One region of the Paraburkholderia sp. BR10936 genome, then DNA from elsewhere that is predicted to be linked to it. Evidence: predicted binding sites of a transcription regulator. Region 1 holds the regulator's gene; each other region holds the start of a gene.
The links. The regulator LexA, encoded in region 1, represses DNA repair genes until DNA is damaged. The targets are predictions, from matches to a motif close to ACTGTATNNNNATACAGT.
Positions count from the first base shown of each region.

Region 2: the regulator LexA is predicted to act here: its motif matches at 4,774-4,791, upstream of AB4Y36_RS01180 (PA0069 family radical SAM protein).
Region 3: the regulator LexA is predicted to act here: its motif matches at 5,794-5,811, upstream of AB4Y36_RS10020 (VRR-NUC domain-containing protein).

Region 1 is NZ_JBFRCM010000010.1:144,369-153,937, reverse strand. Features, by position in the region: gene cysW (sulfate ABC transporter permease subunit CysW) at 1-284, opposite strand, end outside; gene cysT (sulfate ABC transporter permease subunit CysT) at 281-1,180, opposite strand; gene AB4Y36_RS21600 (sulfate ABC transporter substrate-binding protein) at 1,330-2,388, opposite strand; gene lexA (transcriptional repressor LexA) at 2,682-3,332, shown strand; gene AB4Y36_RS21590 (hypothetical protein) at 3,397-3,774, shown strand; gene AB4Y36_RS21585 (DUF2939 domain-containing protein) at 3,871-4,554, shown strand; gene AB4Y36_RS21580 (universal stress protein) at 4,616-5,086, opposite strand; gene nodI (nodulation factor ABC transporter ATP-binding protein NodI) at 5,408-6,322, shown strand; gene AB4Y36_RS21570 (ABC transporter permease) at 6,366-7,202, shown strand; gene AB4Y36_RS21565 (hypothetical protein) at 7,221-7,643, opposite strand; gene AB4Y36_RS21560 (permease) at 7,748-8,809, opposite strand; gene AB4Y36_RS21555 (NADP(H)-dependent aldo-keto reductase) at 9,000-9,569, opposite strand, start outside.
Region 2 is NZ_JBFRCM010000001.1:242,596-252,164, forward strand. Features, by position in the region: gene trmD (tRNA (guanosine(37)-N1)-methyltransferase TrmD) at 1-367, opposite strand, end outside; gene rimM (ribosome maturation factor RimM) at 433-1,194, opposite strand; gene rpsP (30S ribosomal protein S16) at 1,292-1,555, opposite strand; gene AB4Y36_RS01170 (sorbosone dehydrogenase family protein) at 1,877-2,956, shown strand; gene AB4Y36_RS01175 (NINE protein) at 3,061-3,567, shown strand; gene AB4Y36_RS01180 (PA0069 family radical SAM protein) at 3,584-4,738, opposite strand; gene AB4Y36_RS01185 (Lrp/AsnC ligand binding domain-containing protein) at 4,850-5,338, opposite strand; gene AB4Y36_RS01190 (D-amino acid dehydrogenase) at 5,515-6,801, shown strand; gene AB4Y36_RS01195 (acyl-CoA dehydrogenase) at 6,883-8,670, opposite strand; gene AB4Y36_RS01200 (electron transfer flavoprotein subunit alpha/FixB family protein) at 8,803-9,569, opposite strand, start outside.
Region 3 is NZ_JBFRCM010000004.1:103,095-112,663, forward strand. Features, by position in the region: gene AB4Y36_RS10010 (AAA family ATPase) at 1-1,674, shown strand, start outside; gene AB4Y36_RS10015 (ATP-dependent DNA helicase) at 1,747-4,038, opposite strand; gene AB4Y36_RS10020 (VRR-NUC domain-containing protein) at 4,035-5,786, opposite strand; gene AB4Y36_RS10025 (hypothetical protein) at 5,907-6,485, shown strand; gene AB4Y36_RS10030 (DUF3443 domain-containing protein) at 6,616-7,896, opposite strand; gene AB4Y36_RS10035 (DUF2844 domain-containing protein) at 7,893-8,366, opposite strand; gene bamC (outer membrane protein assembly factor BamC) at 8,754-9,569, shown strand, end outside.

The sequences.
Region 1 (9,569 bases):
ATCGCCCACGACGCCGCGAGGCCGAAGCCCAGATTCAACGGCACCGCGATCGCCGCGGTGATGAGCGTGAGCTTGATCGCGGAGAGCGCGTCGGGATCGACGAGCGACGTGAAGTAGAAGCCGATACCCTTCGACAGCGCCTGCCAGAACACCGCGACGAGCGGCACCACGAGAAACAGCGCGAGAAACGCGAGCGCAATGCCGGTCAGCAGCCAGCGCACCCACGGTGATTCGGTGACCGGGTCCGGCCGGCGCGTGCTTCGTTGTTGCGGCAGCGTGCTCATTGCGCACCTCCCGCGACGGTTGCGCCCACCACGGCACTCGGCGCGCTGCCGGCCGTTACACCCCGGCTCGTGCGGCGCTGCAAATACCACTGCAGCGAATTGATGAGCAGCAGCATGACGAACGAGACGCAGAGCATCATCACGGCAAGCGCCGTTGCGCCCGCATAGTCGTACTGCTCGAGCTTGGTGATGATGAGCAGCGACGTGATCTCCGACTTCATCGGCACGTTGCCGGCGATGAAGATGACCGAGCCGTACTCGCCCAGCGCACGCGCGAACGCGAGCGCGAAACCCGTGAGGAGCGCCGGCAGCACCGCGGGCAGCACGACACGGCGGAACGTGAGCCAGCGCGAGGCGCCGAGGCACGCAGCGGCCTCTTCCTGTTCGCGCTCGAAGTCCTCGAGCACCGGCTGCACCGTGCGCACGACGAACGGCAAGCCGATGAAGGTCAGCGCCACGAGCACGCCGAGCGGCGTGAAGGCGATCTTCAGACCGAGCGGCTGCAGGAACTGGCCGATCCAGCCATTGCCGGCATACACGGCGGCGAGCGAAATGCCCGCCACGGAAGTCGGGAGCGCGAACGGCAGATCGACGAGCGCATCGATCACCCGTTTGAACGGAAACCTATAGCGCACGAGCACCCACGCGAGCAGGAAGCCGAATACCGCGTTGATCAGCGCCCCGCCGAGCGCGGCGGTGAACGTGAGCCGGTACGACGCGATCACGCGCGGCGACCACACGGCGCGCACGAACTGGCTCCAGTCGAGTGTCGCCGTCTTGAGAAAGGTGGCGGCAAGCGGAATGAGCACCACGAGGCTCAGATAGGCCACCGTGATGCCAAGCGTCAAACCGAAGCCAGGCAGCGCACTGGGCTTGCGCAATCGAAACGTTGTCATGCTCATCGTCCAGACATGGGTTGCGCGATTCGTGCGTTGCAGATTCGCGCCGAAAAGCGCGCCCGTAGGCGCGCTTCGTTGTTATGCGGTCACGTCGTTATGCGGACCGCTTACTGCTTGACCGCCTGCTGCTTGACTGCTCGACAGCTTTACTGCGGCTGATAGATCGAATCGAACACGCCGCCATCCGCGAAATGCGTCTTCTGCGCGTTGGGCCAGCCGCCGAACGTGTCGTCGACCGTGTAGAGCTTAAGCTTCGGAAACTTCGCCGTGAGCGCCGCCGGGACCTTGTCCGAACGCGGACGGTAGAAGTTCTTCGCGGCGATCTCCTGGCCCTCTTCGCTATAGAGGAACTGCAGGTAGGCTTCGGCCTCCTTGCGCGTGCCCTTCTTGTCGACGACCTTGTCCACCACGGCAACCGGCGGCTCAGCCAGAATGCTCACCGAAGGCACCACGATCTCGAACTTGTCCGGGCCGAACTCCTTGAGCGAGAGAAATGCTTCGTTTTCCCATGCGATCAGCACATCGCCGATGCCGCGCTGCACGAAGCTCGTCGTGGCTCCCCGCGCGCCCGAGTCGAGCACGCCCGCGTTCTTGTAGAGCTTCGTGACGAAGTCCTTCGCCTTCTGCTCGTCGCCGCCCGGCTGGTGCAGCGCATACGCCCACGCCGCGAGATAGTTCCAGCGCGCGCCGCCCGAGGTCTTCGGATTCGGCGTGACGATCGAGACACCCGGCTTGGTCAGATCGTCCCAGTCCTTGATGTGCCTGGGGTTGCCCTTGCGCACGAGGAACACGATGGTCGACGTGTATGGCGAGGCGTTGTCGGGCAGGCGCTTTTGCCAGTCCTTCGCGACGATGCCCTTGTTGGCGAGTGCGTCGATGTCCCATGCCAGCGCGAGCGTCGCGACGTCGGCCTGCAGACCGTCGAGCACCGAGCGCGCCTGTGCGCCCGAGCCGCCATGCGACTGTTTGATGGTGAGCGTTTCGCCCGTCTTCGCCTTCCACTGCTTGATGAAGGCTTCGTTGATGTCCTGGTACAGCTCGCGCGTCGGATCGTAGGAGACGTTGAGCAGCGATGTATCCGCGTGAGCGGCCAGCGGCACCATAGCCGCCATCGCCGTGACGCCGACGAGCGGCGCAACGCCGATGACCAGTTTTGCCGCCAGTGTTTTCAGCCAGCCCGCGCGCCCCGTATGTGTCGTGCCCATCTATCTGTTCTCCGTTCTCGTGTGTGCTCGTTTGCGCTCATTGATGAAACTGCAGCTAACGATGGAGGCCAGTCTAGCGATCCCCTTACATTATTAAAAATGATGTTTTCTTATTTTTTAATACGCAAAAGTGGTAAGGACAGAGGAAGTCGCTGTTGGAGCGCGGTTTCATCCGCGCAAACACGGGAAAACGGCCTGATGGCAACGTTCAGTCGATGAATTTCAAGTAACACTTGAAAAGTGGCGAGTACTGTATAAAAATACAGTTACCTGTTCAAACATACAGTGGCGCCATGACCAAACTCACCGCACGACAGCAGCAGGTTTTCGATCTGGTTCGCCGGGCCATCGAGCGCACGGGCTTTCCGCCCACGCGCGCCGAGATCGCGGCGGAACTCGGCTTCAGCTCCGCCAACTCCGCGGAGGAGCATCTGCGTGCGCTGGCGCGCAAGGGCGTGATCGAACTGGCTGCGGGCGCCTCGCGCGGCATCCGCCTCGTGCCGGGGCCCGACGACCTGCCGCACCAGTTCACGCTCCCGCACCCGAGCATCATGCAACTCTCGCTGCCGCTCGTCGGCCGCGTCGCTGCGGGTAGCCCGATCCTCGCGCAGGAGCACATCTCGCAGAACTACATGTGCGACCCGGCGCTCTTCTCGAGCCGCCCCGACTACCTGTTGAAGGTGCGCGGCCTTTCCATGCGCGACGCCGGCATCCTCGACGGCGACCTGCTCGCCGTGCAGAAAAAGGCCGAAGCGAAAGACGGCCAGATCATCGTGGCGCGCCTCGGCGACGACGTGACCGTCAAGCGCCTGAAGCGCCGTCCGAACGGGCTCGAGCTGATCGCCGAGAACCCCGATTACGACAATATTTTCGTCGAGGCCGGCAGCGCGGAATTCGCGCTCGAAGGCATCGCGGTCGGGCTGATCCGCCCCACCGAATTCTAAGGAATCCGTCTGAGCGCGGTTTGCACATTGTTTGCGCACCATCTGCGCATACCTGGAGAGAGTCATGGAACGTCTTGCCCGCCTGCTGCCCTTCCGCCAATTCGGCCGCCTTCGCCATCTCCGTGGAATCGCCTCGTGCGCGGTCCGCGAAGTCCGCGATTCGGCTGCCGCACTGAGCGGTTCGCTCTTCGAAGACTCGCCTGAGATGGTGGCGGCCAGCGCAGCCGACCTGCCCGTGCTGCCCTCGGCACAGCCGGCGTTTGCGCGCGTGTCGCTCAACAGCACGCTCAACACCGAACAGCCCATGCGCCGCGCGCCCGTGCGCGTCTATCAGGGTCCGTCGCGGCTCATCCTCGTCGGCACGGTCGACGCGGTTTGCCGCGCAATCGACCGCTGCATCGCCGAGCAGCACAGCGACCTGCCCGCGGCACTCGCGAAGTAAGCAGCAACGCTGCACAAATGTGAGAAGAGGTTACGGGCGGGATCGTTTAGCCCGGTTTGCGGTCAACACCGTGTTTAAACGATTTGCCCTATGCCGATGACGGAATCTCTCTCTACCCCGCGCAAGACCCAAGGCTGGAAAAAGCCCGTTGCGATCACGGTCGCCGTCGCAATGGTCGTTGCCGCGATCGGCTACGCCTATGCGTCGCCCTATATCGCGGTGAAACACATGAAAGCCGCGGCCGACGCGCGTGACGCCGTCGCGCTCAACGAATACGTCGATTACCCTGCGCTGCGCCTGAGCCTGAAACAGCAGGTGGGCGAGATGCTGCACCGGCGCGTCGAGGGGCAGCACAGCAGCAATCCGTTGCTGATCCTCGGCGCCGTAATTGGCGCGGCACTGATTAGTCCGCTCGTGGATGCCTACGCCACACCGGAAGGCGTGGCCGCCCTGCTCGATGGCATGCCGCCGACGGGCAAGCCCGGCGACCGGCCACACGCGCCGCCGCCAGCGGAATCCGGCGCGCCATCCGCGCAATCGGCAGAGCCGCCGCAATCGGCACCCGCCTCCGCCGCGCCACCGGCCCCGGCCGTATCCGGCACCCCCGCGCCCGAGGCGCGGCCGGTGACCACGGCGGGCTATCGCGGCCTCAATGAGTTCGCGCTCACGTGGGACCGCGGCAGTACGGGCGAGCACTACGCCGCCATTCTGCAGCGTCACGGGCTCTTCTCGTGGAAGCTCTCGGCGGTCGAGCTAAGCGAAGGAAACGTCTCGAACTGAGATAGATCGGCAGTGGCAGCGCTAACAGGCCGGTTCCAGGCGAGCCGGCCCGCTTGATCCCCTACGCGGCGGCTTGCTGCTGCTTTTCCTCAGCCGCCGACGAACACGCCACGAGAATGCTGCACGAAACGCGGTCGAGCAGCGGCGTGTTGCCGGCGCCCATCCACCAACGCGAGAGCCCTGTGCGGCAGCGGTGGCCCACCACCACGAGGTCGGCATTCAGCTCGTTGGCCAGATTCGCGATTTCGTCGATCGGATGACCGAACGCGAAATGCCCCTGAGCGCGCACGCCGCGCTCGGTTAGCCAGTCCACGCCTTCCTGAAGAATCTCGCGCGCCGTTTCCTCGAAGCGGCCGCAGGCCACGTCGGTCAACAGGCCGGCGCTCTGGGCGATCGTCGAACGCATGTCGACGACCGAGAGCAAGTGCGTCTCGGCCTGCAGATCGAGTGCAAGATCGGCGCCGCACCGCAGCGCCTTGCGGCCTTCGCGCGAGCCGTCGTAACAGAGCAGAATTTTTTTATAGCTCGCCATGATCGCTTCTCCCCGCCCGCGTGATTTGCAGGCTGTGCGATTCTCATGATGGTGCGCCGCAATTCCACACGCAAGGGCTGGAAAACGCCAGGTGTGCATCGAAAAACGCCAGGCACGTCTCAATCGGCGCACGCATCTTGCACAGTGCTGGATGCTTGCCGCGACATGCATTTACCTCGTGCGTCGTCAAAACACCTGTGAGCGACGCCCGACCCGCCGCGCAGCAATGCACTAAAATGGGCCGCCTCGTTTCGTGCGATTTTTCGTTCGGTACTTCGAGCGACTCGCGCGATGCCCGATCGACTCACGTTCAACCGGTCCATGCCCGCACCCGCCATCGAATTCGAGCAGGTCATCAAACATTATGGAGACAGGACGGTCGTCAACGGCCTGTCGTTCGACGTCGTTCCCGGCGAGTGCTTCGGACTGCTCGGCCCGAACGGCGCGGGAAAAACCACGACACTGCGCATGCTGCTCGGCATCGTTTCGCCCGATGCGGGTCGCATCAGCCTGTGCGGCGAGCCGGTGCCGGCGCGCGCGCGCCACGCCCGCCAGCGCGTGGGGGTGGTGCCGCAGTTCGACAATCTCGACCCCGACTTCACCGTGCGCGAGAACCTGCTCGTGTTCGGCCGCTACTTCGGCTTGTCTGCGCGCGAAACGCGCGACCTCGTCGCGCCGTTGCTCGAATTCGCGCGCCTCGAAAGCAAGGCCGACGCACGCGTGGGCGAACTCTCAGGCGGCATGCGCCGACGTCTCACACTCGCGCGCGCGCTCGTGAACGACCCGGACGTGCTTGTGATGGACGAGCCCACTACGGGCCTCGATCCACAGGCACGGCATCTGATCTGGGAGCGGCTGCGCTCGCTGCTCGCGCGCGGCAAAACGATTCTCCTCACCACGCATTTCATGGAGGAGGCCGAACGGCTTTGCAATCGGGTCTGCGTGATCGAGGAAGGCCGCAAGATCGCCGAGGGCGCACCCAAGGCGCTGATCGAATCGGAGATCGGCTGCGATGTGATCGAGGTGTACGGACCGGACCCGGTCGCGTTGCGCGATGAACTTGCGGCCGACGCGAAGCGCACCGAGATCAGCGGCGAGACGCTGTTCTGTTATGTCGACGACCCTGCGCCTGTCCATGCGAAGCTGCGCCATCGCTCTGATTTGCGCTATCTGCACCGGCCCGCGAATCTCGAAGACGTGTTCCTGCGGCTCACGGGCCGCGAGATGCAGGATTAACGGCGGCAGGATCAACGCCCGCGTACGAATCGCCAAGGACACCATGCAGACACGCACCAACAACCCGACGCCCTCGCGCCCCGAACATGCGAGCGTGCGCGAGCCGCGCGCTGCGCTGCCTTCGAACGCGACGCACTGGATGGCCGTGTGGCGGCGCAACTATCTGGTCTGGCGCAAGCTCGCCCTCGCGTCGATGTTCGGCAATCTCGCCGATCCGATGATCTATCTCTTCGGTCTGGGCTTCGGGCTCGGGCTGATGGTCGGGCACGTCGACGGCGTCTCGTACATCGCGTTTCTCGCGGCAGGCACGGTGTCGTCTTCGGTGATGATGTCGGCGAGCTTCGAGTCGATGTACTCGGGCTTCTCGCGCATGCACGTGCAGCGCACTTGGGAAGCGATCATGCACACGCCGCTCACGCTCGGCGACGTGGTGCTCGGCGAGGTGATGTGGGCCGCGAGCAAGTCGATGCTATCGGGCGTGGCGATCATGGTGGTGGCGGGCCTGCTCGGCTACGCGAGCTTTCCTTCCATGCTGCTCGCGCTGCCCGTGATCGCGCTCGCGGGCCTCGCGTTCGCGAGCTGCGCGATGATCGTCACCGCGCTCGCACCGTCCTACGACTTCTTCATGTTCTATCAGACGCTCGTGCTCACGCCGATGCTGCTGCTCTCCGGCGTGTTCTTTCCGATCGCGCAACTGCCCGCCGCCGCGCAGCACATCACGTTGATGCTACCGCTCGCGCATGCCGTTGCGTTGATCCGCCCCGCCATGCTCGACCGGCCTGTCGAGCAGGCCGGCCTGCACCTGCTCGTGCTCGCGATCTACGTAGTGGTGCCGTTCGCGATCGCATCCGTGCTGTTCCGCCGGCGCATGATGCGCTGACACCCCATAGCGCGGCGTTCAGTCCTCGTCGTCGCCCCAGGGAATATCGACGTCCGAAATAAACGCGACCGTCGCGAACGGGCCGCCTTCCTGGCGGCCGACCTTGCCGTCGGCGCGATGCCATTCCACGCGGAACATCGTCGATTGGGTCTGGGCGAGCAAGCGCACCGTGCGGATCTCTTCGGGATCCGACTCCTCCACCGGGCCATCGAGCGAGACCAGCAGCGACTGCGGCCAGAGACCGTCGGCCGGGTCGTAGATGCGATCGCCGTCGGGGATCGAAGTATCCGCCTCGACGCCGATGGTGGCCGAAGCCTCGACGATCATCTTGCCGAGTGCACGAAGCACCGCCGTGGCGCGTGCCGAATTGGCCTGGCGAATGGCGAGATCGCCGCGCGTGAGCGCCTGCTCGAGTTTCGGATTGGTTTTTTGCTTTGCCATGCTGGTTTTCGGGCCGCGGCCCGCTCCGTGGCGGACGGCGAACCGCCCGCGTATTACAAGAATGCCAACGCTGAACGCATGGCGCCTGCCTCGTCCCGGCGTCCCTAGAAGCCTAGCGCCACCGCCGCGAGCCCGGCGGCGATGCCGAAGAACACCACCGTCGTGCCCACGACCGCGAGCATGCGCGGCCGGAACGAGCCCGCCAGCATCGCGAACGACGGCACGCTCACGGGTGGCAGCGTCATCAGCAGCGCGCCCGCTGGACCCACACCCATGCCGAGCGCCAGCATCGCCTGGATGATCGGCACCTCGCCGGCCGTAGGGATCACGAACAGCATGCCGACCACGGCGAACGTGACGATCCACCCAAGGCCGCTCGTGACTTCCGGGCCGATATGCGGGAACAGCCATGCGCGAGCGGCGCCAAGCAACAGCACCAGCACGATGTATTCCGGCACCAGCCGCACGGCCATGCGCGCAAAGATGCGCGCCCAGCGCACGAAGACGTTGCCGCCTTCGGCCTGCTGCTGGGCGAGTTGCGCGAGGCGATCGTCGGCGGCACGCGATTCCTCGGGCGTCACGAGCCGGTTGCAGACCCAGCCGAGGCCGAACACCATCAGCAGGCCCAGCGTGAGACGCAGCGCACTCCACTGCCAGCCGAGCACGAAGCCCATGAACACGAGCGTCGCGGGATTGAGCACGGAGTTGCCGAGCCAGAACGCAATCGCGCCACCAGCCGACGCATTGCGCGCGCGCAGGCCCACGACCACGGGCGCGGCGCAGCAGGTGCACATCATGCCGGGCACGGCGAGCAGGCCGCCCGCCGCGACGCTGCCGAAGCCGCGTCGGCCAAGCACGCGCGCGACCCATTGCACGGGCAGGAGCGCCTGCACGCCGGAACCGAGCAGCAGGCCGAGCACCATGGCCTGCCAGATCGCCTTGCCATAGGCGTAGGCGTAATCGAGCGCGGCGGAGAACGAGGGATCGGGGGCGGTGGCCGCGCCGCCCATCAGGATCGATTTGCCGATGGAGTGCGTCTCCTCGGCGGTAAATGCGCGGTGATAGTACGGGAACCACTTCACGTAGAAGAGGCCGGCCACCGCCAGCAAAATAAAAATGGGCCAGCCGTAAGACGGGGGCGATTGCGCTGGACGTGCGCTCGTCATTGTAAAAATTCTCCGGGATTGAGCGTATGAACGGCCGACGGGGCGCCGTCACGCGAGGCGTGATGGCGCCCCGGCGGCGCATGCTGGATCGTAGTGTATGCCTTGCGAATCGCCAACGCCTTTGCTGCGTTGGCGCCTCACGCGACGCCGCGCGGCCCGGTGAGGGACAGCGCGGTTTGCCGCTTTCCCTTTAAGGGGCCGGATTCGGCTGCTGCTCGTGCAGCGCGTCGATCTGCGCGAGCACTTCGGGGGTGAGCTTGACGTCGGCGCTGGCGATGTTTTCCTTCAACTGCTCGAGCGAGGTCGCGCCGATCAGATTGCTGGTGAGGAACGGCCGGCTGTTGACGAACGCGAGCGCGAACTGCGCAGGCGTGTAGCCATGGGCGCGGGCGAGTTCCACGTAACGCGTCGTTGCGGCCACCGATTCCGGCTTGCTGTAGCGCTTGAAGCGCTCGAACCGCGTGATGCGCGCGCCTTCGGGACGCGCCCCGCCCTCGTACTTGCCCGAAAGCCAGCCGAACGCGAGCGGCGAATACGCGAGCAGGCCCACGGCTTCGCGGTGCGCGAATTCGGACAGGCCGCTCTCGAACGTCCGGTTGAGCAGGCTGTACGGATTCTGGATGCTGACGATGCGCGGCAGCCCGAGCTTTTCGGCCGCACGCAGGAACTGCGCGACGCCCCACGGCGTTTCGTTCGACACGCCGATATGGCGGATCTTGCCCGCCTTCACGAAATCGGCGAGCACGCTGAGCGTTTCCTC
Region 2 (9,569 bases), on a different contig from region 1:
CGATCGCTTCATAGCGGCCGCACAACATCACGAGACCCGGCTCCTGCGCGAACTGCATGACGCGTTCGTGCGTGAGCGGTTTGCCTTGCGGCGACATCAGCAGCACACGCGGGGCGCTCACGCCGGCTTGCGCCTGCGCGGCCTTTGCCGCGTCGATCGCCGCTTCGAGCGGCCTGGCCAGCATGACCATGCCGGGCCCGCCGCCGTAGGGGCGATCGTCGATCGTACGGTAGTTGTCGGTCGTGAAATCACGCGGATTCCACGTGCGCAACGTGTAACGCTGCTGCTTCGCCGCCCGGCTGGTAATGCCCCAGTCGGTCAGCGCGCGGAACATCTCGGGAAAGAGCGTGACGACATCGAACTGCATCGCTCTCTCCGTTCAGCGAAATTGAATCAAGGCGCGCGGCGGGGTTGCCACAGCGTTGCCGCTGCTTAGTAGTCGGCTTCCCAGTCGACGACGATACGCTTCGCCGCCAGGTCCACCGTCTTCACGAACACGCCTACAAACGGGATCAGGCGCTCGCCGGTGGCCGGCTTGCCATCCTTGTCCGTGGACGCATACGTGACACGCAACACCGATTGCGCGCCATTGTCGATCAGGTCGGCAACCTTGCCGAGCTCGACGCCCGCCTCATTGGCGACATCGAGGCCGATCAGGTCGACCCAGTAATATTCATCGGCTGCGGGCGCCGGGAATTCGGCCCGGCTCACGTACACGCGCGCGCCGCGCAACAGCAGCGCGGCATCGCGGTCGGCCACGCCCGAAAGCTGGCCAACGACGCTGTCACCATGAACCTTGGCGCTCACGCGCACCGCGCAATGACGCTCGCGATGCGCCTGACCCTCGCGGCCCTTGAGGAGCCACCAGCGTTTAGCGGAAAGCAGCGCCTGGCTATCCTGCGCGTGCGGCGCGATCTTCAGCCAGCCCTTGAGGCCATAGGCGTCGATCACGGCGCCGACTTCAACGGCGTCGGCAGGCCAGCTCGCCTCGGTTTCGGCGCGCAGGCCCCCGGCTGTCCCGGTTGCGGGCGCAGCTTTCGCGGCGCTCTCGCGCGCAGGCTTGCGCACGAACGCACCAAAGGACGGCGCGCCGCGGGCGGCAGCCTTGCCGGCGCCGCTGGCTGCAACTTCGGGCGCCCCGCTTTCCGACGCGTCGTTCGCCTCTACGGCAGATTTGGCGTCATGCGCGGACATCGGCACCCCTTGCGACCAGCTTGATATTGCATACGCGGATCATGCACCGCGTACACGGGTGAAACACGGACAACAGACTGAAAAGACGCTTAAAGACTTAAGCAGCCGGCGCAGCGGCGGCGGTCTTTTGCGCTTCCTTCACGAGGCGCTCGACGGCCGGCGACATTTGCGCGCCGTTTTCCTTCCAGTACGTCACGCGATCTTGAGCGATACGCAGCGTTTCACCCTTGGTAGCGACCGGGTTGTAGAAGCCCACGCGCTCGATGAAACGGCCGTCGCGACGGTTGCGCGAGTCGGTTGCGACGATGTTGTAGAACGGGCGCTTCTTCGAGCCGCCGCGTGCCAGACGGATGATGACCATACGAAAATCCTTGAAAACCGGGGGTTCGGGACTACTGAAACATGCGATTATAGCCCGAAACCGGAGGCATAACAAACACTTAACGGGAAATTGCACGCCGGCGCGCGGAAAGCGGCGAGACAAAGCGATCAACAAAGCGGTCAAACTGCGGCTCATGCCCACGATGGGCGGGCCCTGGAGCGAATTGTGGCGACTTTCAGACGACTCGTGCAATGGCCGCGTCGCGTTTGTGGCGGCGGCGTGGGTGGCAGCTCCTTTTTTCCGGTGTCTCGCGAGTCGGCCCGACGCTTTGCAGCGGCGTGTCTCGCCTTTGCCGCCGCCCTGCTCGCGGCGCCGTTCGCTCAAGCGGCGCTTCCCATCGAGCGCATCAAGCTGCCGCCGGGCTTCCACATCGAGGTGCTGTCCGCCGACTTGCCCGGTGCGCGCGAAATGACGCTGTCAGGCAACGGCACCCTCCTGTATGTGGGGAGTACGGACGGCGACGTCTACGCGCTCGAACTCAAGGACGGCAAAGCCATCAAGCGCCATATCGTGGCCTCGGGACTGACGATGCCGGTGGGCGTGGCCTGGCGCAACGGCGCATTGTACGTTTCAGCGGTTTCGTCGATCGTGCGGCTCGACGACATCGACCGTCATCTCGACGATCCGCCCAGAGCCGTCGTCGTCACGGATTCGCTGCCCGCCGAGCGCCACCACGGCTGGAAGTTCATCGCCTTCGGCTCCGACGGCAAGCTCTACGTGCCGCAAGGCGCGCCGTGCAACGTCTGTCTGCCGGCCAGCGACCCGCAGCGCATGCATTTCGCGATGATCGGGCGCATGGAGCCCGACGGCTCGCACTACGAGACCATCGCCCGCGGTGTGCGCAACACGGTCGGCTTCGCGTGGCATCCGCAGACGCATGAGCTCTGGTTCACCGACAACGGCCGGGACATGCTCGGCGACGACATCCCCGACGACAAGCTCAACCGCCTCGCGCACGTGGGCGAGGACTTCGGCTTTCCCTATTGCCACGGCGGCAATGTCGCCGACCCCGAGTTCGGCGCAGGCCATCCGTGCAGCGGCTTCACGCCCCCCGTCCTCAAGCTCGGCGCGCACGTGGCGTCGCTTGGCATGCGCTTCTACACCGGTTCGATGTTCCCGGCTGACTATAAGAACAGCATTTTCATCGCCGAGCACGGCTCGTGGAACCGCAGCAAGAAGGTCGGCTATCGCGTGGTGCGCGTGATCGCCAACCCGGACGGCACGAACGCACGCCAAGAAGTGTTCGCGCAGGGCTGGCTCAATTCAGACGAGACCCAATGGGGCCGCCCCGCCGACGTGCTGCCGCTGCCCGACGGATCGCTCCTCGTCAGCGACGACTATGCGGGCGCGATTTATCGCGTGACCTACACGAAACCGTGACGCGGGCAGACCATGGTGCCGGGCATAAGCGTGCGCTTGTGCTGCAAGCGCGTCGTGCGGCATACAATGCCCGGCGGCCCGTGCGCGTTCGACGTAATGCGCTCATGGCGGCCGACGCCCACGTTTCGCCCGAGCCCATGCCCAACGACAAGAACCTCGCACGCTTTCGCTCCAAGACGCTCACCGCCGCCCTCGCCTTCCTGTTTGGCAGTCTCGGCGCCCACCGCTTCTACCTGTATGGCCCGCGCGACGTGTGGGGCTGGGCGCATTTGTTCGGCACGCTCCTCGGCATTCCGGGCGTGATGCTGCTCGTCGCCACCGAGCGCGCCTCGATTCCCGGCTGGGTGCTCGCCGTGATCGGCGCGGTGTCGGTCCTCTCGGCGTTTCTGGCGGCAATCGTCTACGGACTTCGCCCCGACGCCAAATGGGACGCGCAGTTCAACGCCGCGTTCGTGGAGAAAGGCCGCACGAGCCGCTCGGGCTGGACGGTGATTTTCGTCGTGATCTTCTCGCTGCTGATTGGCGCGTTCCTGCTGATGACGGGACTCGCACTCTCGTTTCAAACGTACTTCGAGTCGCAGGTCGAGGCCGCGAAGGCGCTCTCGCAGTAAATCGCGCAGTAACGGCTCAGAACAGGTCGAGCTGAGGCTTCTCGCGCACGGTCTTCGACTGCACGAACGCCGACATGTCCAGAATGCCGTGGCGCCGCTCGTTGAGCCCGAGGCGCCGCACGGCATGGTGAAAGCGCTGCTTGAGCAGGTCGGCCCACAGCCCCGTTCCCTTCATGCGCTGCGAAAACGCCGATTCGTAGTCTTTGCCGCCGCGCATGTCGCGCACGCGGCTCATCACGCGCTCGGCGCGCTGCGGGAAGTGCGCCGCCAGCCAGTCCTGGAACAGCGGCGCGACCTCCCACGGCAAACGCAGCACGATGTAACTCGCGCTTGTCGCACCGGCCTCGGCGCAGGCTTCGAGCACGCGCTCCATGTCGGGCTCGGTCACGAACGGAATCACGGGTGCGATGCTCACGCCGACCGGCACACCGGCCTCGGCGAGCGTGCGGATGGTACGCAGCCGCCGCGCGGGTGTCGCCGCACGCGGTTCGAGCGAGCGGGCGATATCGGCGTCGAGTGTGGTGATCGTGATTGCCGCCATGAACTGCTGGCGCGCGGCCATCGGCGCGAGCAGGTCGAGATCGCGCTCGATCAGCGAGGATTTCGTGATGGCCGCGAACGGATGCTGCCGTTCCGCCAGCACTTCGACCACGCGGCGTGTGATGCGCAGGTCGCGCTCCACCGGTTGCCAGGCGTCGGTATTCACGCCCAGCGCAATCGGCTCGGGCTCGTACGACGGCTTGGCGATTTCCCGCGCGAGCAACTCCGCCGCATTGACCTTGGCGTAGATTCGGCTCTCGAAATCGAGCCCCGGCGAAAGGCCGAGATAACTGTGCGTAGGCCGCGCAAAGCAATAGATACAGCCGTGCTCGCAGCCGCGATACGGATTGAGCGAGACGTTGAATGGAATGTCCGGCGACTGGTTGCGTGTGAGGATGCTCTTCGCGCGCTCTTCGAAGACTTCGGTGCGCAGCCTGGGCTCGCCGGTTTCATCGCCATCACCATCGCGCTCCCCGCCGACACCCGTGGGCTGCCAGCCGTCGTCGAACGCTTCGCGCTGGTCGACTTCGTAGCGCCCTTGCAGGTTCGTGACCGCCCCGCGCCCCTTGCGCGCCGTGGGCGGCGCAACGGGATACCAGGCGTCGGGATCGGGGTGATGGGAATCAGTCACGGGTAGAGAAAATGGACATGAAAGCGCGGATCGATACTGTATAAATATACAGTATCGATCCGCGTTGTCGAGTCCTAAAAAAGGGGCCGCCTTCAGCCCGCTGTTACCCGTTCATTCCCCCACGGCGATGGTCAGCGTCTCCTTGATCTCTTCCATCACCACGTAGCTCTTCGACTGCACGGCGCCCGGCAGTTGCAGCAGGATGTCGCCGAGCAGCTTGCGGTAGTCGGCCATCTCGCCGATGCGCGCCTTGATGAGATAGTCGAAGTCGCCCGAGACGAGATGGCATTCGAGCACTTCGGGAATCTTCTGCACCTCGCGGCGGAACTGGTCGAACATGTTGCCGCTCTTGTGATCGAGCGTGATCTCCACGAACACGAGCAGCGCCGCACCCAGCACCGAGGGATTCACACGCGCGAAGTAACCCGTGATCACGCCGTCGCGCTCCATGCGCTTGACGCGCTCGATGCACGGTGTGACCGAGAGCCCGACCTGCTCCGCGAGGTCCTTCATCGCCATGCGGCCGTCCTCCTGGAGCAGCTTCAGGATGCGGTGATCGAGCCGGTCGAGCGCGCGGACCGGTTGGCGCTGCGTTCTCATGATTTCTTCCCGAAAATCTAAAAAATACGATAACAAAACCTGGACATACAACAATAGCATAGCTACAAATACTGGCTACACCCGGATTTTCATGCCTTCTTCCCTATCGGTGCCAAAAGACGGCTTCCAAGGGCCCGGCAACGCGGCGTAGCTCAACGAAACTATATGGAGCAGCTATGCGAGTCGTCGTGTTGGGCAGTGGTGTGGTCGGTGTGGCCAGCGCCTGGTATCTCGCCCGCGCGGGCCACGAAGTCACGGTGATCGACCGCGAGGCCGGTCCCGCGCTCGAAACCAGTTTTGCCAATGCCGGACAGATCTCGCCGGGCTACGCCGCACCGTGGGCCGCGCCGGGCGTGCCGCTCAAGGCGATCAAGTGGATGTTCGAGAAGCACGCGCCGCTCGCCATTCGTCTGGACGGCACGAAGTTCCAGCTGCAGTGGATGTGGCAGATGCTGCAGAACTGCACGGCCGAACGCTACGCGCTCAACAAAGGCCGCATGGTGCGTCTCGCGGAATACAGCCGCGACTGCCTGCAGGCGTTGCGCGCCGACACGGGCATTGAGTATGAAGGCCGCACGGGCGGCACGCTTCAGGTGTTCCGCACGCAGCAGCAGTTCGAAGGCGCAGCGAAGGACATCGCCGTGCTCAAGGACGCGAACGTTCCGTACGAACTGCTCACCGCAGCCGAACTCGGCCGCGCAGAACCGGCGCTCGCCGCGGTGTCGGGCAAGCTCACCGGCGGCCTGCGTCTGCCCGGCGACGAAACCGGCGACTGCCAGATGTTCACCACGCGCCTCGCCGCCATGGCCGAACAACTGGGTGTGAAATTCCGCTACAACACGCCGATCGACGGCCTCGCCATGCAGGGCGACCGTATCGCGGGCGTGCAATGCGGCAGCGAGCTGGTGCGCGCCGATTCGTTCGTGGTCGCGCTCGGCTCCTTCTCGACGAAGATGCTCGCGGGCCTCGTGAAGATTCCGGTTTATCCGCTCAAGGGCTATTCGATCACGGCGCCGATCGTGAATGCGAGTGCCGCGCCGGTTTCGACCGTGCTCGACGAAACCTACAAGATCGCGATCACGCGTTTTGACGACCGCATCCGTGTGGGCGGCATGGCCGAGATCGTCGGCTTCGACAAGACGCTCAAGCAAGCGCGCCGTGAGACGCTCGAAATGTGCGTCAACGACTTGTTCCCGGGCGGCGGCGACACGACGAAGGCCACCTTCTGGACCGGCCTGCGCCCGATGACGCCGGACGGCACGCCGGTCGTCGGCCGCACGCCGATCTCGAACCTGTTCCTGAACACGGGTCACGGCACCCTCGGCTGGACGATGTCGTGCGGTTCGGGCCAATTGCTCGCCGACTTGATCTCGGGCAAACAGCCCGCCATCCGCGCGGACGATCTTTCGGTGCACCGCTATCTCGGCGACACGCAAGGCTCGCATCGTCCGGCGTATGCCTGAAGCCAGCCACGCTGCGTGAACGAACACGGCGCCGCCAGGGCGCCGTGTTTCATTTCTCGCTGTGAGTAGCGCGCGGCTGCGTCAGAACTGATCCTCCGCTAGCGCCAGCACGCCCTCGCTGCCGTTGGCGCTGACGATCGCCGCTTCGAGCGCCACCGCCTGCGGCAAGACGTGTTGCGCGTAGAACTGCGCCGTGGCGATCTTCGCGCCATGAAACTTCGGGTCCTCCCGCATGAGACGCTGCGAGGCGAGCATGGCGCGCGCCATCTGCCAGCCGCCCAGCACGATGCCCGCCAGCTTCAGATACGGCACGCTGCCCGCGAATACCGCGTTCGGATCGCTTTTCGACTTCGCGAGCACGAAGTCCACGGCCGATGCCAGCGCATCCTTACCCGCCGCGAGATGCTTGCGCATCGACTCGAACGCCGCGCCTCGTTGTGCGGCCAGCGCGTCGACGGTCTGCGCGATATCGGCAAGCAGCGCCTTTGCCGCCGCGCCGCCGTCGCGCAGCGTCTTGCGTCCGATGAGATCGTTCGCCTGGATCGCCGTCGTGCCCTCGTAGATCGGCAGAATGCGTGCGTCACGGTAGAACTGCGCCGCGCCCGTTTCCTCGATGAAGCCCATGCCGCCATGCACCTGCACGCCGAGGCTCGTCACTTCGAGCGCGAGTTCGGTGCTCCAGCCCTTCACGATCGGCACGAGGTACTCGTAGCGCGCCTGATGCCGCGCACGGGCCGCCTCGTCGGGGTCGCCATGCGCGCGGTCGCTCTCGCCGGCCGCCACGTAAGCGAGCGCACGCGCGGCTTCGGTGAGCGCACGCATCGTGGCGAGCATGCGGCGCACGTCGGGGTGATGGATGATGCTCACCGCGGCTTTCGCGGAACCGTCCACCGGGCGGCTCTGCACGCGCTCCTTCGCATAGGCGAGCGCCTTCTGGTACGCGCGATCGGAGACGGCCACGCCCTGTATGCCCACCGCAAAACGCGCGGCGTTCATCATGATGAACATGTATTCTAGGCCGCGATTCTCTTCGCCGATCAACTGGCCGATCGCGCCGCCATGGTCGCCGAACTGCAGCACGGCGGTCGGGCTCGCCTTGATGCCGAGCTTGTGTTCGATCGATACGCAGTGCACATCGTTGCGCGCGCCGAGCGTGCCATCTTCGTTGACGAGGAACTTCGGCACGATGAAGAGCGAAATGCCCTTCACGCCTTCGGGCGCCGTGGGCGTGCGCGCGAGCACGAGATGGACGATGTTCTCCGCCATGTCGTGCTCGCCCCACGTGATGAAGATCTTCGTGCCGAACACCTTGTACGTGCCGTCGCCTTGCGGCTCGGCGCGCGTGCGCACGGCGGCGAGATCGGAGCCCGCCTGCGGCTCAGTGAGGTTCATCGTGCCGGTCCAGTCGCCGGAGATGAGCTTCGGCACGAAGCGCTGCTTTTGCGCTTCGCTGCCGGCGGTGAGGAGCGCTTCGATGGCGCCGTCGGTGAGCAGCGGACACAACGCGAACGAAAGGTTCGCCGCGTTGAGCATTTCCACACACGGCGTGCCGACGAGCTTCGGTAAACCTTGTCCTTCGTATTCCTGAGGATGCTGCACGCCTTGCCAGCCGCCTTCCACGTATTGGCGGAATGCCGCCTTGAAACCGGGCGTGGCGTGCACGTTGCCGTTTTCCCAGCGGCTCGGATTGCGGTCGCCTTCGGCGTTCAGCGGCTCGAGCACTTCGCCGCACAGCTTCGCGGCTTCGTGCAGCACCGCTTCGACCGTTTCGGGCGTGGCGTCTTCGCCGCCCGGTAAGTTGGCGATTTCTTCGAGGCCGGCCAGTTCCTTCATGACGAACAGCATGTCGCTCGTGGGCGCCTGGTACATTTCAGTCTCCTCCTGTCGGTATGCGGTTCCTCAAATGACAAAGGGGCGCCGCAGCGCCCCTTTGTTGCTTCGTCTCACGCCACGCGTTCAATCATGATACGCGGCGCTCGTCGTTCGATACACCGGCCGGATTCAGCCGAGTTCCTTCACGAGTTCCGGCACGACCGTGAACAGGTCGCCCACGAGGCCGTAATCGGCCACGCTGAAGATCGGTGCTTCTTCGTCCTTGTTGATCGCGACGATGACCTTCGAGTCCTTCATGCCGGCCAGATGCTGGATCGCACCCGAGATGCCGACCGCCACATACAGTTGCGGCGCGACGATCTTGCCGGTTTGGCCGACCTGATAGTCGTTCGGCACGTAGCCAGCATCCACCGCTGCGCGCGATGCGCCAAGTGCGGCGTTCAGCTTGTCCGCGAGCGGCTCCAGCACCTTCGTGTAGTTCTCGCCGCTGCCCAGACCCCGCCCGCCCGAGACGATGATCTTTGCGCTCGTGAGTTCCGGACGGTCGAGCTTCGTCACTTCACGGCCGACGAACTGGGTGAGGCCGCTGTCCGCTGCCGCGTCGAGCTTCTCGACTGCTGCGCTGCCGCCAACGGCTGCAACTGCATCGAATGCCGTCGTACGCACGGTGATGACCTTGATCGGGTCGACCGATTGCACCGTCGCGATGGCATTGCCCGCGTAGATCGGGCGCTCGAACGTGTCCGGCGCATCCACGGCGGTGATGTCGCTGATCTGCGCGACGTCGAGCTTCGCGGCGATGCGCGGCGTGACGTTCTTGCCCGCTGCCGTTGCCGGAGCCAGGATGTGCGTGTAGTTCTTCGCCGCATTTTGCACAAGCGCGAGGACCGTCGCTTCGACGTTCTCGGCGAGACCCTGCTCGAGTTGCGGCGCGT
Region 3 (9,569 bases), on a different contig from region 1:
CGCGGCGAGTTGAGCCTCATTGGTGCCACGACGCTGAACGAGTATCAAAAGTACATCGAGAAAGACGCGGCACTCGAACGGCGCTTTCAGCCCGTGCTCGTGCCGGAGCCCACGGTCGAGCAAACCATCGTGATCCTGCGCGGTTTGCGCGACAAGCTCGAAGCCCACCATCAGGTGACCTTCGCCGACGACGCCTTCGTGGCCGCGGCCGAATTGTCGGATCGCTACATCACGTCACGCTTCTTGCCGGACAAGGCGATCGATCTCATCGACCAGGCAGCCGCGCGCGTGCGCATCGGTTCGACGTCGCGTCCCGCCGAGATGCAGGAACTCGAAGCGGAGATCGCGCAACTCAAACGCGAGCAGGACTACGCGGCTTCGCGCAAGCGCTTCGACGAGGCTAAGGGTTTCGAGGAGCGCATCAACGAGAAGCAGGCAAAGCTCGAAGAGCTGACTGAGGCGTGGCAGCGCAAGACGGGTTCGGAAACGCTCGAAGTCACGGTGGCGTCGATTGCCGAGGTCGTGTCGCGGCTCACTGGCATTCCGGTCGCGGATCTCACCCAGGAAGAGCGCCAGAAGCTGCTCAAGATGGAAGAGACGCTGCGCGAACGCGTGGTAGGCCAGGAAGATGCCGTGGTCGCCGTAAGCGACGCCGTACGTCTTTCGCGCGCCGGACTCGGTCAGTCGAACCGGCCGATCGCGACCTTCCTGTTCCTCGGGCCGACCGGCGTAGGCAAGACCGAGCTTGCGAAGGCGCTGGCGGAAACCGTGTTCGGCGACGAGCAGGCGATCATCCGCATCGACATGAGCGAGTACATGGAGCGTCATGCAGTGGCGCGGCTCATCGGCGCGCCGCCGGGCTACGTGGGCTACGACGAGGGTGGCCAGCTTACCGAGCGCGTGCGGCGCCGCCCGTACAGCGTGATTCTGCTCGACGAGATCGAGAAGGCGCACGCGGACGTCTACAACGTGCTGCTGCAGGTGTTCGACGACGGGCGTTTAACGGACGGCAAAGGTCGCGTAGTCGACTTCAGCAACACGATCCTGATCGCCACGAGCAACCTGGGCGCGACGATCATCATGGACAACCTCGAGCGCCCGGAGAAGTCGCGGCTCGACGACAAGACGATCCGTGCCGAACTCATGAAGGTGCTCAAGGGACACTTCCGGCCCGAGTTCCTCAATCGCATCGATGAAATCATCGTGTTTCATGCGCTCTCGCGCGAGAACATCCGCGCGATCGTGCAGATCCAGCTCGAGCGCGTGACGCGCACGGCGTCCGCGCAGGGCATCACGCTCTTGATGGGTCAGACGCTCGTCGATCATCTCGTGGAGGCCGGCTATCAGCCGGAGTTCGGTGCGCGCGAACTCAAGCGGCAGATTCGCCAGGAAGTGGAAACGCGCCTTGCCAAAGAGATACTCGGCGACGCGCTGAAGTCGGGCGATACCGTCGAGATCGGCTACGACAAAACGAACGACCAAGTCACGATCAACAAGATCGCTGTGCCACCCGACGTGAAGGAGAGCAAGCCGGCGAAGAAGGCGAAGAAAACGGCGGCACCGCCTGTCGACGAAATCGCGAGCGAGATGGCCGCCGACGACATGGAAGGCGATCCACCACCCCCGCCTCCGAAGAAGAGCGGCAAGGGCGGGGGCAAGGCGAAGCCTGTTTGATTGAGTGGAGCAACGGCTGGCGCACCGAAACGTGCGCCAGTTTTTTACGTTACGATTGATCTGGAATCCAGATTAACTCGTGGCGATACGCCACCACGTGGGCAGCAGCGCGCGCACGCCGGGCTGTGCGAAGCGGTCGTCCAGCAGGTGTACGACGCCGCGATCCTGCTCGGTGCGGATCACGCGCCCGGCGGCCTGCACGACCTTGCGCAGGCCCGGAATCAGGTAGGTGTAGTCGAAGCCGTCGCCGTAGAGCGTATCCATGCGTGCGCGCATCGCCTCGTTCACGGCGTTCACCTGCGGCATGCCGAGCGTCGCGATGAACGTGCCGATGAGACGTGTGCCCGGCAGATCGATGCCCTCGCCGAACGCGCCGCCCAGCACCGCGAAACCGATGCCGCAGCCGCCTTCCACGAAGCGCGCGACGAAGGCCTGCTGATCCGCTTCGTCCATGGTGCGCGACTGGAGCCAGACTTGCACCTCCGGATGGCGTGCCGCAAACGCATCGGCGGCTTGCTGCAGATAGTCGTAGCTGCTGAAAAAACACAGATAGTTGCCGGGGCGTTCGACAAATTGCGCGGCCACGCGCCCGACCAGCGCTTCGAGCGAACGTTCGCGGTCCTTATAGCGCGTCGAGATATGGCGGGCGATGTGGACGTCGAGCTGCTCGGCGCGAAATGGCGTGTCGATGTCGATGCTCACCGTGTTGGCGGGCAGCCCGAGCATGTCGCTGTAGTAATGCGTGGGCGAGAGCGTCGCCGAGAAGAGCGTGATGCTGTGTGCCGTGGCGATGCGCGGGCGCAAGGCATCCGCCGGCACGATGTTGCGGATGGCGATCGTGGAACGCGGGCGGCGCGCGTTCTGATGCGCCAATGGCGTGACGTCGAAGAGTGAATGCGTATCGAAGCGTTCGGCAATGCGCGTGAAGTGCAGGGCGTCGAAATAGAAGCGCTCGAGTTCGGGATCGCGCACGAGCGCGGGTTCGGCGAGCTGGTCGCCGATCGCCCCGATCACGTCGCCAAGCGCGGCGACGAGGCCTTCGGGCAAGGTGTCGCTCGCGCGCCAGGCGCCGGGCAACACGGCGTTCTGCGCGTTCCAGTGCTTCTGCAGGCGCGCGAGCGCGCGCTTGAGCGGTGCGCTCGCGGCGCGGCGCACGGCGTCGATGCGCGTTTGCACGAGTTCCGCCGAATACATCGCGCGGGCGCGCTCGGGGAGGTTGTGGGCTTCGTCCACGAGCACGCTCGCGCGCCACTGGTTGTGCGCGGCGAGCATGAACAGCATGGCGCTCGCGTCGAACCAGTAGTTGTAGTCGCCGACGATCACGTCGCTCCAGCGCGCCAGCTCCTGGCCAAGGTAGTAGGGGCAGACGGCATGCTCGCTCGCCACCTCGCGCAGTGCCGCGCGGTCGAGCCGCACGCGCTCGAGCGCCGCCGCACGCGCGGCCGGCAGACGGTCGTAAAAGCCGCGCGCAAGCGGGCATGATTCGCCATGACATGCCGCTTCGGGATGCTCGCACGACTTTTCGCGCGCGACGAGTTCGAGCACGCGCAGGGGCACGGGCGTTCGATGCGCTTCGGCGCTTGCTTCGTCTTGCGCGCTTGTCAGCGTAGCGAGCGCGTCGAGTGCCAACTGACGCCCAGAGCTTTTCGCGCTCAGAAATACGACTTTGTCGATCGCCGCGCGCGGGCACGCCTTCAACTGCGGAAAGAGCGTGCCGATGGTCTTGCCGATGCCGGTGGGCGCCTGCGCGAGCAGACAGCGTCCCTGCGTCGCCGCGCGCCAGACGGCTTCGGCAAGATCGCGCTGGCCGTGTCGAAACTGCGGATGCGGCAGGCACAGTGTGGCAAGCGCGGTATCGCGTGCGGCGCGGTGGGCGCTTTCCTGCTCGGCCCATGCAACGAAGCGACGACATTGCGTTTCGAACGCGGTGCGCAATTCCCGCGCGCTCGCATGCTCGACGAGCGCCGTCTCGCGCCCCGAACCGATGTCGTAGTAGACCAAAGCGAGTTCGAGCCCATCGAGGCCGAGTTTTTCGCAGAGAAGTGCGCCGTAGACGCGCAACTGCGCCCAGTGCAGCGCGCGCTGATTCTCGCGCATCGCATCGAGGTCGCCTCGATAGGTCTTGAATTCTTCGAGCCTGCGGCGCGCGGGATCGTAGCCGTCGGCGCGGCCGCGCACGCTCAGCGATTCGAACGTGCCGGAAAGCGCGATCTCGGTCTCGTAGCCGGGCGGGCGCCGCGCGGCGATGGCGGCGTGGCCGGCGCGGCCGTCGCTTGCGTCGGGCGAGGGCGTGAAGCGCAAGTCGAGGTCGCCGCGCTTCGCGGTGAACTCGCACAGCGTGCGCACGGCCACCGTGTAGCTCATGGCGCGGGCAGCGCCTGGGCGGCGTTTTCGACGGCTTCTTCTGCTTCTTCGGCTTCGTCGTGCAGGTTGGGCCAACGCACCTGCAATACGGAAACCGGCATGCCGTGCTGCACGCAATAGGCCAGCCAACGGCGCTGGTTGTCCTGCAAGCGGTCGCCGGGGCCTTTCACCTCGATCAGTTCGTAGCGCCGCTCGTGCGGCCAGAAGCGCACGAGATCGGGCAGACCCGAGCGGTTCGCGACGGGTTCGCGCAGCAGTCGCTCGAACCACAGGCGCAGATGAGCGGCCGGGAAGCAGTCGAGGGCTAGCGTGAGCAGTTCGTCGCTCAATGCGGGCCACGCGACGAACGGTGACTGGATGCCGGATTTTTCCGCGTAGCGGCGCACAATCGACTCGCGGTAGGCGAGCGTTTCGAGTTCGGCGAGACATGTTTCGAACTGCGAAGCACGTCGTGCGACGAAGTCGGCGGCGTGCAGGTCGGCGGGGCCGCGCTGGAACGGGTGGAAGAACGCGCCTGGCATCGGCGCGAACAGCGCGGGCCAGCAGAGCAGGCCGAAGAGCGCGTTGATCAGCGTGTTCTCGACATAGAACACGGGCGCTTGCGGCGCGGCGAGCGCGATGCGCGCGGCTTCCTCGACGCGCAGTGGGCCAGGCGCCGCGGGCAGCGCGAGTTCGAGCTGCGCGAACCCCGGCCCGGCGCTCGTCTTCGACTTCGCCCGCGTGCGCGCGAGACGCCCGAGCGTGCGCGCCGCGCGCTGCGCTTCCTCTTCGTTTGCGGGCGCATCGGCAATGGTCTGCGCGAGCGCCAGCGCTTCCTCGCGTCGGTTCAGTTGTTCGAGCACACGCACGCGGCGGTAACGCGATTCAGGGTGAGCGCAGTCGAGATAAGCGCGCCACGCGAGTTCGGGTTCGCCCGCGCGCTCGGCGGCGAGCCCCGCGGCGTGACGCAGCTTGTCGTGGCGAGCGCGCAGCCAGGCGTTCGCTTGCGTGCGCGGGGCCAGCGCGTCGAGTGCTGCGAGTGTTGCGGTGATGGCGCCGGCAGCGTCGAAGTCCTGGGTCTCGGCGGCGCTCTGGAGTCCGTCGCGGCAATCGCGCAGCGCCAGATACGCGTCGATGTCCTCGCGTCGCTGGAACGCACGCGAGGCGTGATCGAAGGGCACGCTTTCGTAGCGAAAGACGCCGAGGTCGGCGAGCACGAACTCCGACCAGTCCTGATGCAGGTTGCCGAAGAACATCAGGCGCAGGCGCTCGCAGAGCGGGGCGCTCGCGAACAAAAGCACAGTGTCGGACGAAGCCGGGAACCACGCACGCCAGTCGCGCGGTTCGGGCGCGGCGGCATAGTGTGCATCGAGCGCCTCGAGCGTTGCCGCGCGCGTGGCGCGAGCTTCGAGCGCGATGCCAAGACGCTCGGCGAGCGCTTGCAGTTCGGCTTTCGTCACGAGCGCGGCGAGCGCGCCGAGATCGAGTGCGGGCGCGTCGTCGAGCCAACCCGCCGCGACGAGCGGTGCCGCAGCCGCGCGCGGGCAGCCGATTTCGTCGTACGCGAGCCGGCTGGCGCGAAAATAGGGGCCCTTACGCATCAGCATGCGCACGAAGAGCGCGCGAGATGCTTGCGGCACCTGCACGAATTCGTCGGCGAAGCGGCGCTCGGCGTCGTCGAACAGGTCGGCGCAGCGCGCGTCGAGCCACGCTAGCGCACGCTCGAAGTTCGCGAGGTAATAGAACGGATCGGGAGAGTCGGGAAGCACGCGTGGCACTGTACGGATATACAGCAGCGATGATAGCAGGGTCGCAGGTGGGCGCGAGCGCCGTCAGGGATTCCCCGCCCCGTACGCTACAATTGCCGCAGCCTGAAAATCGGATGAGCGATGAACACACGTAACGCATGCTTCGCCGGCCTCGCGGCCGCCGTCACCCTGCTCGCGGGATGCGCGGCGCAGTACCGCAACACCAGCGCCTGCGAAGAGGCGATGCGTAGCCGCCTTGCCGAGACGACGCTCGGCGACCTCAAGGTCACGCATAGCGCGACGACGTATCGTGGCGCCCGTGTGGTGGTCGAAGGGCAGCTCGAGAACGGCGCGGCTTCGGCCGCCGTGGTCGCGTCGGCGCCGTCGGCGTCGGCCGCATCGGCCGCATCGGCGGCGGCGTCCACCACGGCGCAGGGCGCCAACGAGGCGCCCACGGTCACGGCGCCGATGGTGCAGGCGGCGGCGCTGCCCGGCACGATTTCGGTTCCCACCGCTCCGGTCGCCCAAGGCGGCACGCCAGAGGGCAAGCCGACCACGCCGGTCGCCGCGCTGGTCGCAAAGCTTGGTATCAAGAAGGCCGTCGGCACACCGGCGGCCGCGGAGTGCACCTTCAACGAGTCGGGCCTCGCGACGTTCCGCTGGCTCGCGCCGCCTAAGCTCGCGAAGACCACGCCCGACCCGAACGCCTCGAACGATTAAAACGAACGCACGCTGCTCGCCGTGGCGTTGCTACGGCAGCCCCGTCGTTGGCGCATTCTGTGCTCATGAAGGCCTCGCATGAGGCCTTCGTCGTTTGTAGCTGATAAGACTCCGGTGATCGCCGGCGCGCTCAAAACGCGAAGAATGGTCCGCTGCCTGCAGGTGTGTCCTGCAAGGCGATCGCCGTGAACACGCGGCGCCCGAAGAAGAACGGCAGTCCCCAGCCGAACGCGCGACCGTTGTAGCCAGCGAGATTGCTGAAGGCCCAGTTGCCGGTGGCGAGCAGCGTCGTCGAGCTTGCGACCGCGAAGGTCACGGAAGCGCCCACACCGTCGATGCCGGCTATCGTCGCACCGAGGCTGACCGGCGAACTCGGGCAATACCAGAACCCGCAGCGCGTCATCGTCGGGCTGTTGAAGTACAGCGCGTTCGAGCCCGTGTCGAGGTAGCTCAGCGAGTAGACCGTGCCGTCCGATGTCGTCGTCTTCACATAGCCGGTGCCCGAGTTCGCGCGCAGCACCGTCGCGCTGCCGAGCGCGTTGTTCGCCTGCGTGCCGATGCCGAAGATCATCGACCCCCTCACCCCGGACGCGCCGCTGTCGGCCAGGGGCGGCAGGTCGATGATCACGCCGTTGTTGTCGGTGGCAAAGCCCGCCACCGGGTTGCTGACTTGTTGCGCAAGCGGTTGCGCGCTCGCCGTGCAGCCGCTCGCGCGGCAGGCGTAGTACCACGGCGTGGCTGCCGCCCTGACGCAGGACACGCCGCAATCGGCGCTGAACGGCCCGACTCCGAGAATGCCGTTCGAGCGCAGCGCGGCGGCGCTGTTCATCGCGAGGCCGCTGCCGGCGCAGCCGTCCGGCGCTGACGCGGGCACGGCCGGGTCGGCGATCAACTGGATCGGCAGCGAAGCGGCAGTCTCGCCCGCGAGCTTCACGTCGGCGCTGCGCACCGTGCCCCACGTGTAGCCCGTGCCGAACACGGCGCATTCGCCGGCGATGTCGGCCCCCGCACCGGCTGGCACGGGGGGCAGCGAGAAGCCTGCCGGCAGCGCCGAAGCGAGCAGGCGCAGGCCTTGGGAGCCGGTATCGAGCTGGACGTTGTCGACGCTCGTGCAGTCCGCGGTGCCCGGCACGCAGACCGTGACGCTCGTCATCAGCATGTTGCGCGTCGAGGTGGGCGTCGGGCCCACCGTGACGGCCACGACATTGGGCGTGGTCGATTGCGGAATCGTGCGGCTCGTGCCGGCGGTCGACGGCGCGCTCGAGGGAGTTGAGGCGCTGGCGGGTTCCGCGGCGCCTGTGCTCGCGGACGCGGTTCCGGCATCGCCGCCACCGCACGCGGTGAGCGCGGCGCAAAGCGAGAAGAGCGCGAGGGGGGCGACGAGGGCGAGGCGCCGGGAGCGGGCCTTCATTGGAGATCCCCGACGCTCACGCCAGCGGGAAGTGCGGCGGGCAGCCACGCGCGTCCCACGTAGGCGCGCATGTGGCCGGCCGTCTCGACCACGACCTGAGCGCCGTCCACGCGCGCAGCGTGCAGGCCGTTGCGGCCGGTGGCGTGAAGCGCCGCGGCGGCGCTGCGCCAGTCGGCTGCGTAACGGCCCAGTAGCGCCCCCACGTTGGGCTGAGCCGGCCCCTGCCACGTGTACGCGAAGACCGTCCCGGCCGCGCTGCCCACATAGGCGTTGATGGTCGTGCCGTTGTCGTCGACGTAGCTGACGACGCGGCCGGCTCCGCCACCGATGCTGCGTTGGGCGGCGCCGGCCGGTACGGTCGCGGTGTCGCCGAGCGCGGCCCGGGCCGGCGCGGCGGCGAAGCCGAGGCAATTGAGCGCGCAGGCGAAGGCTGCGGCGCGGCCCGCCTGGGTGAGGCTGCAAGTTTTCATGACGCTCTCCGGTCCTGCTTTTTTACGAATCTTTTTTGAGATTTCGAGATGAAATTAGCACCGGGGTCGTTCTTGCGAGCGTCCCAGGCCGGGAGGGCGGCACAGCGCAAAGCAGCGTTTGCGCGTGGGGAGGAGTTAATGCGTTGATCCAAAAGGAAATTGGCGGCTTTTCAGTAGGTTCGCCGCGCCGGATCGAATGTGGATGAATGTTAAGGCGCGGTCGGTCTGGAGTGCCGCGACCGCGGTTCGGCGCGCGTCGCCGCTGCGGATATCGGGCCTGGATTGCGTGCCACCCCGTGGTTTTTGCACAGCGGGCCGCCGGACCGGTAAAATGTTTGGTTGATCCACGGAAACTGGCCGTGGCGTAGCCGAAGGGATTACCCGAACATGAGTGATTTTCATCAACGTCTTGCCGCACGCGCGCTCGCGCTTCTGATGGCGGGCGGGCTGGTCGCCGGCTGCAGCTCGCCGACGCCAGGCAAGATCGATTACCGTAGTGACGCCAAGGCGAAGCAGTCCTCGCTCGCTGTGCCGCCGAACATGCTCGACGAAGCGTCCGACCAGCGCTCGCTCGCGCCGCAGGGCGGCGAAACCTCGCTGTCCTCGCTCAAGCAGACCCAGGCCGCCGCGCCGCAGTCCGACGAGGCCCAGGTGGTCCCGCAGGTGCCGGGCATGCATATCCAGCGTGACGGCACGGAAAGCTGGCTCGTCATCGACAGCCGCACGCCCGAGCAGGTCTGGGCGCAAGTGCGCCGCTTCTGGCAGGAACAGGGCTTCCTGCTCGTGGTCGACCAGCGCGACAAGGGCGTGATGGAAACGGACTGGAACGAAACCCATCCGAAGATCAGCGACGGCCTCATCCGCAACACGCTCTCGTGGGCCACGGGCAACTCGTACGTGACCGCCGAGCGCAACAAGTACCGCACGCGCCTCGAAACGTCGCCCAGCGGCGGCACCTATGTGTTCATCAGCCAGAAGGGTCTGAGCGAACAGCTCTCGGGCACCAACAACGACACCAGCAAGTGGGTGCCGAAGCCCAACGATCCCGCGCTCGAAGCCGAGTACCTCAAGCGCCTCATGATGACGCTCGCGAACGCGAAGCCGGGCGTGCCCGACGCGCAGGTCGCGGCCGAAGCCGACGCCAAGGCCAACAGCAAGGGCACCGACGCGAAGTCGAAGGCTCCGGACGCCGCTGCGGCCGCC